Regions from separate parts of the Micromonospora sp. GCM10011542 genome, predicted to be linked through region 2. Evidence: riboswitches for the same ligand, from Rfam matches in the RefSeq annotation. Region 2 holds a riboswitch; the other holds the start of a gene.
What was found. A riboswitch is a leader RNA that binds a small molecule or an ion and turns the genes downstream of it on or off. The one in region 2 is predicted to bind cyclic di-AMP.
Positions count from the first base shown of each region.

Region 1: another riboswitch for cyclic di-AMP. It lies ahead of ACFOW4_RS26950 (transglycosylase family protein); the one in region 2 lies ahead of ACFOW4_RS01000 (C39 family peptidase).

Region 1 is NZ_JBHSBO010000062.1:47,568-54,520, forward strand. It holds gene ACFOW4_RS26935 (M28 family peptidase) at 1-459, shown strand, start outside; gene ACFOW4_RS26940 (SDR family oxidoreductase) at 543-1,241, opposite strand; gene htpG (molecular chaperone HtpG) at 1,402-3,318, shown strand; cyclic di-AMP (ydaO/yuaA leader) riboswitch at 3,640-3,811, shown strand; gene ACFOW4_RS26950 (transglycosylase family protein) at 3,811-4,482, shown strand; gene ACFOW4_RS26955 (hypothetical protein) at 4,578-4,940, opposite strand; gene dinB (DNA polymerase IV) at 5,068-6,255, opposite strand; gene ACFOW4_RS26965 (GNAT family N-acetyltransferase) at 6,331-6,837, opposite strand; gene ACFOW4_RS26970 (GNAT family N-acetyltransferase) at 6,834-6,953, opposite strand, start outside.
Region 2 is NZ_JBHSBO010000003.1:90,743-97,695, reverse strand. It holds gene ACFOW4_RS01020 (ABC transporter ATP-binding protein) at 1-71, shown strand, start outside; gene ACFOW4_RS01015 (SDR family NAD(P)-dependent oxidoreductase) at 219-1,721, shown strand; gene ACFOW4_RS01010 (CDP-glycerol glycerophosphotransferase family protein) at 1,765-3,456, shown strand; gene ACFOW4_RS01005 (alpha/beta fold hydrolase) at 3,458-4,192, opposite strand; gene ACFOW4_RS01000 (C39 family peptidase) at 4,395-5,234, opposite strand; cyclic di-AMP (ydaO/yuaA leader) riboswitch at 5,481-5,620, opposite strand; gene ACFOW4_RS00995 (hypothetical protein) at 5,989-6,753, opposite strand; gene ACFOW4_RS00990 (hypothetical protein) at 6,894-6,953, opposite strand, start outside.

The DNA.
Region 1 (6,953 bases), on a different contig from region 2:
GGCTGCGCCGGCGGCCAGGTGATCGGCAACGGCGGCTTCGAGAGTGGCAGCGCCCCGTGGACCGCCAGCTCCGGAGTGATCACCAACTCCAGCAGCCAGCCGGCCCGGACCGGGTCGTACAAGGCGTGGCTGGACGGGTACGGCAGCACCCACACCGACACGCTGTCCCAGTCGGTGACCGTGCCGGCCGGCTGCGCCAGCTACACGCTGTCGTTCTGGCTGCACATCGACACCGCCGAGACCACCGGCTCGACGGCGTACGACAAGCTCACCGTGCAGGTGGGCAGCACCACCCTGGCGACGTACTCGAACCTCAACGCCGCCGCCGGCTACGTCCAGCGCACGTTCAACGTGGCCGGCTACGCCGGCCAGACGGTGGTCCTGAAGTTCACCGGCACCGAGGACTCCTCGTTGCAGACCAGCTTCGTCGTGGACGACGTGACGCTGCAGGCCAGCTGATCCGGGCGGTCGGGCGGGGTGGGCGCGGACGCCCACCCCGTCCGACCAGGACCGTCAGCGGTGGAGATCCCTCAAGCCCGGGGTCAGGGAAGCTGCGGGTAGAGCGCCGCCACCCCGCCGGCCAGCCCGGCCTGGACCTGCCGGCTGACGTCGTCGGCGAGGATCTCGTACGCGTCGGCCTCGATGCCGTCCACGGCGATCCGGGCGATCTGCGCCGGGTCGGACTTCGGGGCGGTGACCCCGGCGGTCATGTCGGTGTCCATGTAGCCGACGTGCAGGCCGGCGACCCGGACGCCGCGTTCGGCGAGCTGGACGCGCAGCGCGTTGGTCAGCGCCCACTCGGCCGACTTGGCGGCGCTGTACGCGCCGACCGCCGGGAAGCTCACCCAGGACAGCGCGGAGAGCACGTTGAGCATCGCGCCGCCGCCGTTGCCGGCGATGATCGGGGCGAATGCCCGGGCCATCGACAGGGTGCCCAGGTAGTGGGTCTCCATCTCCAGCCGAACCAGCTCCAGGTCACCCTCCAGCAGGTCGGTTCCGGTCTCGGTGCCGGCGTTGTTGATTAGTAGCGTCACGTCCCCGGCGAGCGCGGCGGCGGCGGCCACCGAGGCGGGGTCGGTGATGTCCAGTCGCACCGGCGTCACGCCGGGCAGGTCCACGCTGTCCGGGTTCCGGGCGCCGGCGTAGACGGTCGCGCCGCGGGCGAGGAGTTCGGCGGCCAGGTGCCGGCCGAAGCCACGGTTGGCGCCGGTGACGAGGGCGGTGGTTCCAGCGATCTTCATGACCGGAACCGTATCCGTCTGACTTCTGTTTAGCAAAGTCAGCCAGATCACCCGTCGTGCGACCCGGATCGGGAATACGACCCGGACGCGGACGCGACCCACCCCGTGACGGCTCGTATCCTTTCCGCGAACATCCGCATGAGCCGAGAAGGGAGACGGTGTGAGCAACCGGACCGAGACGTTGGAGTTCCAGGCCGAGGCGCGTCAGCTCCTCCAGCTGGTGGTCCACTCGATCTACTCGAACAAGGACGTCTTCCTGCGGGAACTCATCTCGAACGCGTCCGACGCGCTGGACAAGCTGCGGCTGGCGACGATGGTCGACAAGGACCTCGCCGCCGACACCGACGACCTGCACGTCGCCATCGAGGTGGACCGGGACGCCCGCACGCTGACCGTGCGGGACAACGGCATCGGGATGACCCGCGACGAGGTGGTCGGGCTGATCGGCACCATCGCCAAGTCCGGCACCGCCGAGCTGCTGCGCCAGCTGCGCGAGTCCGCCGACGCCCGTGCCTCGCAGGAGCTGATCGGCCAGTTCGGGGTCGGTTTCTACGCCGCGTTCATGGTCGCCGACCGGGTCACCCTGCTGACCCGCAAGGCCGGCGAGAGCGGCGGTACCCGCTGGGAGTCCACCGGCGAGGGCACGTACTCCATCGAGGCGGTCGACACCGCGCCGCAGGGCACGGCCGTCACCCTGCACCTCAAGCCGGCCGACGCCGAGGACAACCTGCACGACTACACCGCCGAGTGGACGATCCGGGAGATCGTCAAGCGGTACTCCGACTTCATCGCCTGGCCGATCCGGATGCGCGTCGAGCGCCCCGGCGCCGACGGCGCGGACGCCACCAGCGAGGTGCAGACGCTCAACTCGATGAAGGCGCTCTGGGCGCGGCCCCGCGACGAGGTCGACCAGGCCGAGTACCACGAGTTCTACAAGCACGTCAGCCACGACTGGGCCGACCCGCTGGAGATCGTGCACATGAAGGGGGAGGGGACCTTCGAGTACGAGGCGCTGCTGTTCCTCCCCAACCACGCCCCGCTCGACCTGTTCTCCCCGCAGGGCCGCCGCGGCGTGCAGCTCTACGTCAAGCGGGTGTTCATCATGGACGACTGCGAGGCGTTGGTCCCCAACTACCTGCGCTTCGTCAAGGGCGTGGTGGACGCGCACGACCTGTCGCTGAACATCTCTCGGGAGATCCTCCAGCAGGACCGGCAGATCCAGATCGTCCGCCGTCGCCTGGTGAAGAAGGTCCTCACCACCGTCAAGGACCTGAAGGCCAACCACCCCGAGCGCTACCGCACCTTCTGGACCGAGTTCGGCGCGGTGGTCAAGGAAGGGCTGATCGACGACACCGACAACCGGGAAACCCTGCTGGAGATCCTGTCGGTCGCCTCCACCCACGACCTGGCCGAGCCCACCGATCTGGCCGGCTACGTCGCGCGGATGAAGGACGGCCAGAGCGACATCTGGTACGCCACCGGCGAGTCCCGCACCACCATCGAGAACTCCCCGCACCTGGAGGCGTTCCGCGCCAAGGGCCACGAGGTGCTGCTGCTCACCGACCCGGTCGACGAGGTGTGGGTCGAGCGCGTCGGCGCGTACGAGGGCCGACCGCTGCGCTCCATCGCCAAGGGTGAGGTCGACCTGGACACCGCGGAGGAGAAGCAGGAGGCCGAGGCCGAGCGGGAACGGCAGCGTCAGGACTTCGCCGAGCTGCTCGGCTGGCTCGGCACCGCCCTGGCCGACCGGGTCCGGGAGGTCCGTCTCTCGTCCCGGCTGACCACCTCGCCGGCCTGCGTCGTCGGCGACGCGCAGGACCTCACCCCGACCCTGGAGAAGATGTACCGGGCGATGGGCCACGAGATCCCGCAGGTGAAGCGCATCCTGGAGGTCAACCCCGGACACCCGCTGATCGCCGGCCTGCGCAAGGCTCACGAGCAGGGCGGTGACACCGGCTCGCTGACCGAGACCGCCGAGCTGCTCTACGGGCTGGCGGTGCTCGCCGAGGGCGGCGAGCTGACCGACCCGGCCCGGTTCACCCGGGCGCTCGCCGACCGGCTGGCCCGCACCCTCTGATCCAGACGTATCGGCCGGCGGGGGAGCGCCTCCCGCCGGCCGATGCCAACTCGGCCGGAGCCCTCGACGGCGGGCCAGGTGGCGCACTCCGGCGACGTTCTCGTGCCCGGGTCGGGTGAACCGGAACGCCTCCGCGACGACGGACGGGTGGGCCGCAGCGGGCCTGATCAGAATCGGTCCATCGTGGTCACTGCACAGTCCCGCGCGGTCCGCAACCGCTACGCCGGGCTCCGCGCGGGGGCTGGTGAAGAAGTTCACAGGCAGTGGGCGACCGTCACCGACGGTGCCTAACGTCGGTCGGGTCCGCCAACGTGGACACCGCGACCGGTAACGCCAAATCCTGCCGCCGGCCGTCGGAACCCAGTCAACCGGGCAGGAGCGGGGGACCCAAGTTCCTCGGTGCACGTCACCTCGGGGTGAAGCCGCCATCGCGCGGCCGGGCTCCTCGGCCCGAACCCGACAGCTGACCTCGCCGGCGTGGAGGAAGCTCAGATGGCAACTGAATACGTTCCCCGTCACCGACGGGTCACCACCCGCCGCGTCGCCGTCGGTGCCCTGGCCGTCGGCGCGGTCACCGGCGCCGTCGCCCTGTTCGGCCCGGCCGCCCCGGCCCAGGCGGGCGTCAACTGGGACGCGATCGCCCAGTGCGAGTCCAGCGGCAACTGGCACATCAACACCGGCAACGGCTACTACGGCGGTCTGCAGTTCTCGCAGAGCACCTGGGCCGGCTACGGCGGCAAGAAGTACGCCGCCCGGGCCGACCTGGCCACCCGTGGCGAGCAGATCGCGATCGCCGAGAAGGTGCTCGACGGGCAGGGCATCGGTGCCTGGCCGACCTGCGGCAAGAAGGGCGGGTCGACGTCCGGCTCGTCCGGTAGGTCGTCGACCAGCTCCGGCTCGTCGTCGAAGTCCACGTCGAAGTCCGGCTCGACCTCGAAGCCGAAGGAGCGGTCCTCGCGCGACGACCAGCCGGCGACCCGCAGTCACCGGCGCACCGCGCCGGCCGGCGGCTCGACGTACCTGGTCAAGCCGGGCGACACCCTGTCGCAGATTGCTCAGGCGCAGCGGGTGGCCGGCGGCTGGCAGGCGCTGTACGAGCAGAACAAGAAGCTGATCGGCGCCGACCCGGGCCTGATCTTCCCGGGTCAGCGGCTCAGCCTCTGACGCACGGCACACGGACGCCCGACCGGATACCGGTCGGGCGTTTCGTGTGTGCGACGACGTCGGACGCGCCCGTGTGGTGGGCGCGGTCTGCGGCGTCAGGCCGCCGAGGCGGTCGCCCCGGACCCGCGACGCGACGACGCGGAGCCGGCCGCCCGGTTGCGTCGTGCCGCCGGCACCGACTCCGCCGACCAGCCGGAGCCGGTGGCGGCGCCCTCGCCCCCGTCGGCCGTCGCGGGTGTCTCGGTCGAGCCGCGTGCCAACCGGAGCGACTGTTCGGCGCTGCTGCGGGCGGCGCACGGCCAGGGTTGGCCGGCGCACAGCAGGTTGCGGCAGGCGCCGTTCTCGTCCGGCTCGTGGGCGCTCAGCACGTCCACGGCCAGCTGCCAGAGCAGCGGGTCCGTCACGTCCGCGGGACGCTCGGTGCGGCGGCTCGGTCGATTGCTGCTGTCCTCGGACATGGTGGTCCCCCCTGTCAGGCTGATTCCCTGCACAGTCACCCAACATGCCCGGGGCTAAACCCGCCACCTGCTGTGATGTGCCTTTCAGCTCAGGTCGCCGCCGGTGTGCCGGGGCCGTGGATGTGCGTCAGTCCGGCAGCAGCGGCATCTCGACGCCCGGGTCCCGGCCGAGCAGTACCGCGCGCGTGAGCGCGGCCGAGCCGAACCGGTCCCGGACGGCGTCGACCGCCGCGTCCAGCTCGGCGCCCGGATCGCGGTCGAAGGGCAGCTCCGGCTGGACCGGGTTGTCGTCGAGGTTGGCGACCGAGACGCCGATCAGCGTGACGCCCCGCCGGTCGATGTCAGGCAGCGCGGCCCCCAGCAGCGCCCGTGCGGCGGCCAGCAGCGGCACGGTGTCCGCGGTGGCCTTGACGAGGGTGTGCGAGCGGGTGGCCCGGGCGTAGTCGCCGAACCGTAGCCGCAGCGTCACCGTGCGCCCGGACCGGCCGGCGGCTCGCATCCGGCGGGTGACCCGGTCGACGAGGCCGGCCAGGGTGGCGTCCAGGTCGGCCGACGTGTGCGGGGCACGGCCCAGCGCGTGCTGTGCGCCCATCGACCCGCGCCGCCGGCCCACCTGCACCGACCGCGGGTCGCGGTGGTGCGCCAGCGCGTGCAGGTGCCGGCCGGCACCCCCGCCGAGCAGCGACACCAGAGCCGCCTCGCCCAGCCGCGCCACGTCGCCCACGGTGTGGATCCGCCGCTCGCGCAGCTTGGCGGCGGTGACCGGCCCGACGCCCCACAGCCGCTCGACCGGCAGCGGGTGCAGGAAGTCCCGTTCGCGTTCGGGCGCGACGACCAGCAGCCCGTCGGGCTTGGCCACCCCGCTGGCCACCTTGGCCAGGAACTTCGTCCGCGCCACCCCGACCGTGATGGGCAGGCCGACCTGCTCGCGTACCTCGCGGCGCAGCCGGTCGGCGATCCCGACCGGAGCCCCGACCAGCCGCCGCAGACCGCCCACGTCGAGGAACGCCTCGTCGATGGAGAGCCCCTCGACCAGCGGGGTGGTCCGCCGGAAGATCTCGAACACCGCGCGGCTGGCCGCCGTGTACGCCGACATCCTCGGCGGCACCACGATCGCGTCCGGGCAGAGCCGCCGCGCCTGCTGGCCGCCCATCGCGCTGCGTACCCCTCGGGCCTTCGCCTCGTAGCTGGCCGCCAGCACCACGCCGCCGCCGACGATCACCGGCCGACCGCGCAGCCGAGGATCGTCGCGCTGCTCGACCGACGCGTAGAAGGCGTCCAGGTCGGCGTGCAGGATGGTGGCCTCGGTCGACACGAACACATGTTCGCATGGCGGCCAACCTCAGCGCACTGACCTGGGCGGACGTGCGTGACCGGTACGTCCGGGCGGCTACCGTGGTGGCGCGGGGTCCGCCGGTTGCCGGTAGTGCCGCAGCGCCACCGGGCGGCCGTCCGGGGCGGTCCAGTCGGCGGTGGTGGTGCCGGCGTACCGCCAACCGGCCTGCTCGTAGCGGGCGATGGCCGCGGCGTTCTCGGCGACCACCTCGAGGATCAGGTCGCGACCGCGCTCGGCGGCCCACCGGCGTACCTCGGCCAGCAGCACGCCACCCAGCGCCGACCCGCGGGCGGTCGGAACCACGAAGAACCGGCTCACCTCGGCCGACGGGCGGGCGGGTGGGCCGTCCGCCGGGGCGGGCAGCGGGCGCACGGCCACGTGCCCGACGATCGTCGCGGCGTCGTCGACGGCCACCCAGGCCGGTTCGGCGTCGCGCAGCCACCGCTGCGGGTCGGCCGGCCAGTTCAGCGGATAGCGGTCGGCCCGGTGCACCAGGGCGAGTGCCGTGACGCACCCGTCGAGGTCGGCGGGCCGTCGACGGCGGACGTGTGGCGGGCTCACAGCCCTTCGAACGGGGCCGCGTAGCGGAACTCGCCCCGGATCGACTCCCGCCAGGCGCTCAACGGGCGGGCCTGGAAGTACCGCGGCCCCCACGGCTGCGGCGGGGTGACGCCCAC
Region 2 (6,953 bases):
CCGGCGTGATGCGCGCCGACGGACCGACCGCCGACGTCATCGCGGAGTACGAGGCGTACACCGCCAAGTAGGTGGCGCGGGCACCCCGGCCGACGGCCGGGGTGCCCGTCCGGCGTGGTTCGTCCGCGCCGGAAGCTATGGTCGTACGTCCCCGGGCGAACCCGTCGCACCACCTGCACCTCGGCTCGGCACCACGAGTGGATCAGTGAGGATCGGCAATGACCCAGCAGCAGGCCCCCGTCCCGGACGCCGTGGCGGCAGGTTCGCCGGCGTCCTGGCTACCCAGCCGGACGGTGGCGGTGGTGCTGGCCGGCGGCACCGGCGAACGGCTCGGGCTCGGCATCCCCAAGCAGCTGTTGAAGATCGCCGGCAAGCCGATCATCGAGCACACCCTCGCCGTCTTCGAGGCCGCCCCCGAGGTGGACGAGATCATCGTGATGATGGCCGCCAGCCACCTCGCCGACGCCCGGCGGATCGTGGCGCAGGCCGGCTTCCGCAAGGTGACGAGAGTGATCGAGGGCGGTGACACCCGCAACGCGACCACCCGGCTCGCGCTGGAGGCGATCGGTGACGGCGACGTCAACATCCTCTTCCACGACGCGGTACGCCCGCTGGTCAGCGCCCGGATCGTGCGGGAGTGCGTGAACGCCCTCTGGACGTACTCCGCGGTCGACGTGGCCATCCCCTCGGCCGACACGATCATCCAGGTCGACGCCGACGACTGCATCACCGGCATTCCGGTCCGCTCGACCCTGCGCCGCGGGCAGACCCCGCAGGCGTTCCGGTCCGGCACCATCCGCGAGGCGTACCGGCTGGCCGGCGGCGACCCCGACTTCGCCGCCACCGACGACTGTGGCGTGGTGCTGCGCTACCTGCCCGGCACCCCGATCAAGGTGATCGACGGCTCGGACGAGAACATCAAAGTCACCCACCCGGTGGACGTACACCTGGCGGACAAGCTCTTCCAGCTCGCGGCGGCGCAGGCGCCCCGGCTGACCGACCACCGCAGCTACACCGAGGAACTGACCGGCCGCACCATCGTGATCTTCGGTGGCAGCTACGGCATCGGTCACGACCTGGCCGAACTGGGCCGGCGCTACGGGGCGCAGGTCTTCCCGTTCAGCCGTTCCAGCACCGGCACCCACGTCGAGCGGGCCGAGGACGTCGAGGCGGCGCTGAAGACCGCCTACGAGGCCACCGGCCGGATCGACCACGTGGTGGTCACCGCCGGGACCCTGGAGAAGGGCGCGCTGGCCGAGATGGACCAGGAGACCATGGACCGGGTGCTCCAGGTCAACTTCGTCGGGCCGGTGCTGGTGGCCCGGCATGCTCTGCCCTACCTCCAGCAGACCAAGGGTCAGCTGCTGCTCTACACGTCCAGCTCCTACACCCGAGGTCGCGCCCAGTACGCCCTCTACTCCTCGACCAAGGCCGCCCTGGTGAACCTGACCCAGGCGCTCGCCGACGAGTGGGCCGAGTTCGGCGTACGGGTCAACTGCGTCAATCCGGAGCGCACCGCGACGCCGATGCGGACGCGGGCCTTCGGCGACGAGCCGGAGCACACCCTCCTCGCGGCGGAGACCGTCGCCCAGGCTTCGGTGGACGTGCTGATCTCCGACCTCACCGGTCAGGTCATCGACGTACGCCGGGCGCCGGGTGGGGTGCCGACCCCGCGGACGCCGGAACAGACGGACGCGGCGACCAGCACGGCCGCCGGCTGACCGTCGGACATCAGTCGGCCACAACGGCGGGGAACGGAGCAACATGCGTGGTGCACTGATCAGGAAGCTGATCGCACGGTGCCTGAGTACCGGTCTGGCGGTCCTCGCGTTCCTCGTGGTCGCGTTGACCGGTGCGACCCTGTGGGGGCTGCTGCTGGCGGTGGCCGCCCTCGCGGCGGCCGGCTGGGAACGGCGCGTGCGGCCCGGCGCCGACACCGTCGCGGAGACGACGCTGATCGCCGCCGGGATCCTCGTCGGCTACGCCCGCCGGCTCGACGCCGGGTTCGACCCTGTGCTGGTCGCCACCGCGCTGGTGCTGCTGGGCCTGGTCCTGCTGGTCGGGCCGCTGCGCGACGCCGGCAACCTGGAGATCCGGGTGGCCAACCTGCCCGTGCGGGCCTGGACGCCGCTGGTCGCCGAGCAGCTCGGCACCGCCCTGATGGGGCTGCTCGCCGTGGTCGCCGGGGCAGCGGCGCTGGTCCTGCCGGCCGCCGTCGCCCTGGTCGCCAGCCTGCTGGTCGCCGCTGGCGCGGGGGCCGTGGCGGTCGACCTGGCCCGGCGGCGGTTCCGGCCGGCCGCCGGCGGCGGACCGGTGGCCCGGGCGCTGCGCCAGCACCAGCCGGAGTTCGTGCTCTACTTCTCCGCCCCGCCCGGCTCCGAGTACCAGGTCACCATGTGGCTGCCGTACCTGGAGCGGATCGGCCGGCCGTTCGTGGTCCTGCTGCGCGAGCCGGAGTTCCTGGCCCCGATCGCCGCCGCCACCACGGCCCCGGTGGTCTACTGCCCCACCCTGCGGGCGATGGACGAGGTCTTCGTGCCGAGCCTGCGGGCGGCGTTCTACGTCAACCACGGCGCGAAGAACAGCCACTGCATCCGGTTCACCCAGCTCACCCACGTCCAGCTGCACCACGGTGACAGCGACAAGGCGCCGAGCGCCAACCCGGTGTCGGCGATCTTCGACCGGATCTTCGTGGCCGGCCCGGCGGCGATCGACCGGTACGCCCGAGCCGGGGTGGACATCCCGGCCGAGAAGTTCGTGGTGGTGGGCCGCCCGCAGGTGGAGTCGATCGAGGTGCGCCAGGAGCCGGTGCGCGGCCTGGCCCAGCCGACGGTGCTCTACACCCCGACCTGGACCGGGCACCACGCCGACGCCGACTACTGCTCGCTGCCGGTGGCCGAGAAGCTGCTGCGGCGGCTGCTGGAGCGCGGCGCGACGGTGATCCTGCGCGCCCACCCGTACACCGCGCAGAACCCGGCCTCGGCCCGCCAGCTCGGTCGGCTGACCGAGCTGCTGGTCGCCGACCGGGCCAGCACCGGGCGGCAGCACGTGGTGGGTGCCGCAGCCCGGGAGCTGAGCCTGGCCGAGTGCGTGAACCGGTCCGACGCGCTGGTCTCGGACGTGTCCGGGGTGATCTCCGACTACCTCTACTCGGGCAAGCCGTACGCGGTCACCGACATGGGCGACGAGGGCGACCGGTTCACCGAGCACTTCCCGCTGGCCGGGTCGGGCTACGTGCTGCGCCGGGACATGTCCAACGTCGACGAGGTGCTGACCGCCCTGCTGGACACCGATCCGCTGGCCGAGGCCCGCTGGCTCACCCGCCGCCGCTACCTGGGCGACTTCCCCGCCGAGTCGTACGCCGAGGGGTTCCTGGCCGCCGCCCGGCGGGAGCTGGCGGCGACGCCGGATCAGGCGACCGAGCGACAGGCACCGTCGCTCTCCCCCACCGCCTAGCTCAGCGGTACGTCTCCAGCAGCGCCAGCACGGCCGCCGGGTCCTGCAGGTGCGCGTTGTGGCCGAGCCCGGGCAGGGTGACGACCGGTACGCCGAAGGCTCTGAGCTGGGCGTCGGTGACCATCGGGTCGTGCTCGCCCCGGGCCAGCAGTACGGGCGCGTCGGTCGCCGCCAGCAGCGCGGCCAGGTCGGGCGCACCCACGGCGAACGCGGCGGGGTCCATCGCCAGCCGCCATCGGCCGTCAACCTGCCGCAGCCCGGCGTCCACCGCCGGGTGGTCCGGCGGGAACAGCCCCTCCAGCCCGGACACCCGCAGGTAGCGGCGGGCCGCCTCATCGCGGCTGGCGAACCAGCTCACCGGGCGGGCGGCGAGCTCGCCGGCGCGGGCAAGTTCGGCCGGCGTCCAGACCGCCTTGATGCCCAGCCCGACCACGGCGTCGACGGCCACCCCCGCGTGGCGGGCGGCGAGTGCCAGACCGACCACACCGCCCAGGGAGTGCCCGAGTACGACCACCCGGTCGGCGACGGCGAGGCCGTGCGCGACCCGGTCGGCGATCCCGGCGAACGAGTACTCCGGCAGCGACGGCGACCGGCCGTGACCGGCCAGGTCCGGTGCCAGCCACCGCCCGCTCCACCGCTCTTCGAGCAGTGGCGCCCAGGGCGACCAGACGTCCCCGGTCGCCCCCATGCCGTGCAGCAGCAACAGGACCGGCTCGCCGCGCAATTTCTCCGCCACGGCCGCAGTCTGTCATGACGCGCACCACCCCGACCACCGGCGATCGCCCGGCCAGACTCGGATCTACGCACCGTCGGTCCATCGTGGAGGATTCGTCACCAATCACCCGGCGTACGGGTTCGTCGCGCTCCGGACCGCCCGCGACGGCAACGGGCGCCGACCCCGCGCAGGGGGTCGGCGCCCGTTGGGCCTCGTGCGTGACTCAGGCGGAGTAGCCCCGGGTGGTCATCCAGTTGGCCAGGTCGATGGTGCTGATCCAGTAGGACGGGTCGGCCGGGTTGGCCGAGTCGGCGATCCGCACGGTCCGGCCCTCGTCCTTGTAGCCCACCACGGCGATGTAGTGCCCGCCGCCGTAGGAGTGCCAGTTGCCGTCGGTGTCGGTGGCGTCCCCGACGATATTCGCCACCACGCCGCGACCGTCGGTGATCGCCCGCACGACGTCAGCCTGGAGCCGGTCCATCTGCGCCGGGCTGGGCGCGTTCGGGAACATCCGGGTCCGGTACGGCGAGCCCTTGACCTCGGCGTTGAGCACCCGGGTGGTGTCCTCGGCCGAGTTGGTGCCCATCTCGGTGGTGCCCAGCTTGGCGCCCAGCTCCTCCTGCGTGCGATCGATGCCGGCAGCGCTGAGCGCGTTGCGGGTGGCCGCCGGACCGCAGTTGTAGAAGGTGTTCTGCGCCTGGTAGTCGTACTTCAGCAGCTTGGACGCCGGCGGCTTCGGCGGCGCGGGCTTACGGGTCAGGTCCGGGTCACCGCTGGTCTTGGCGGCCCGGGAGGCGCTGGTCGGGGCCGGCACGGCGGTGGCGGGCGAGCCGCTGGTCGACGCGGACGCGGCGGCACCCGCCCCGCCCATCGCGGCGGCGTCGCTGCGAAGTTCGGCGGCGACGGTGGTCGCGGTCTGACGGCCGATGGGCGCGTCGTCGGCGTTGGCGAGCAGGGCGCCGGTGGTGGACGCGAGAGCCAGGGCCGCGGCGGACGCGGCGACGATCTGGTACGGGCGCTCGCTGGCGAGACGACGCAGCTGACGCTTGAGAGTGTGCTTCACGGGGTCCTCCACGGGTTCGGGGCGAGAGCGGCGCACCAGGGCCGGGTCGGGATCCGGGTAGGCGGCAGCGCGCGGACCGTGGTCCGCGCGGGTGGTGGCAGCTCAGGTGCACGCCCGGCCGGGCCGGGCTGGAAGGGCGGTGACCCGGGGGGTCAGCTCACCGTCACCGGACGAATGAGCGGGGGTACCGCGACGCCGTGGAGGCGGGGGAACAACCGGGGGGTGGAATGGTGCTGCACGGAATGGAACTCCTTCCGGAACCGCCTACCGGGTTAGCTGACGGATTCGGGCGGGAAGATCGCCCTACCGCGGGCCGTGGCTCGCGGATTCACCCCGGACGTACCTGGGTCCCCGGCTCGTAGATCACGATTAAGCGGGTCGACGCGGCGTCGCCTCTTGCGATCGGTAACCGCATCGGACGAGCGAACACTACTGGTCCTCTCCCGCGCTGCCAAGCCAGGCTCACCTGCGTAAACCTGAATTGGCGCGGCAATTTTTACGCGTTTCGCCGCTGACGTGACTCGATGGGACAAGCGGTTACGGCGGCACCCGGGGTCGACAACCGGACAGCCGGCCGGCAATGACGCCGCATTCGCGTGAGGATTACGCCCGGCCGTGCCAGGTGCCCGTTTCGGTGTCGTGTGACCCGGCTCACGGCATGGTTGGGACGATTTCGGTCTGCGTACCGCAGGTCGGGACCGATCTTCGGCCGGGCGACCCCGGCGCCTGCCCCCTCAACATCAGGCGATGACAGTCAGCCCACCCGGGCCGGACGCCAGCGGGCCGCGGTCGCCGGGCGGGCCGCCGTGGTGGTGGCCGGCCGGATCGGCACCCGGACCGGTCGCAGCCGGGCCGCCGCCGCGTACGCCTCCTCCGCGAGCGCGCGAGCCGCCTCGGCGGCCACCTCGGCACTCCGCCACGCGGCCTGCTCACGCTCGGCCGCGGCGCGATGCGCGAGCAGCTTGCCGTCCCGGATCGCGCGACTCAGCAGCGCCTCCTGCTCGACCGGGTGCCGCCGGGGATCCCACCCGTTGCGGTGCGCGAACACGTCAGTGAGCTGACGCATCGAGAGGTCACCCCGCCAGTGCGCCGCCATCGCCGCGCGGTGCAGGTACCGCTCCCGGGCGGCGTACTCCGTCGGGGTGCGGGGCGTGCGGGGGCTGGGGAGCGCACCCGCGCCAGCGAACCGGCGGGCGGCGCGTTCCGCCTCGTCGTACCCCACCCAGGCCCGCTCGGTCGCCTCCTGAGCGGCCAGCCAGTCGGCGCGACGTCGTCGGGCGGTCTGCGCCGCGCCGGCCGCGGCGACGGCCACCTCCTCGGCGTACCGGCGCAGGTCGGCCGCCTCGACGGCGGCGAGCTCCCGGGCGGTGGGCGTCGGGGCCGGGTCGACGGCCGGCCGGTCCCGCTCGGGGCGAGCGACCAGCACGGTGAGCACGGTCAGGGCCAGGAGGAACAGGGCCGACCAGATGGCGGCGGCCTGCGGAACCTCGGTCAGAAACTGGTAGAGGACGGTCTCCATGGTCGGCACCTCGGGGGAAGAGCGCTGCGGTGGAAGCCGCACGGCCGCCGGGACCGCCGCGGCGCGGGCCACGGCTCGGCGGGGCGGGGTGCGGAGATGGGTGATCGACAGGCGCGGTGGCGGGGCGGGCCCCCGATGACTCAGCGCGCCGGCGGGGCCCGGGAGGCCCGGGTGGCCGGATCGGCGGTACGCGGCAACCA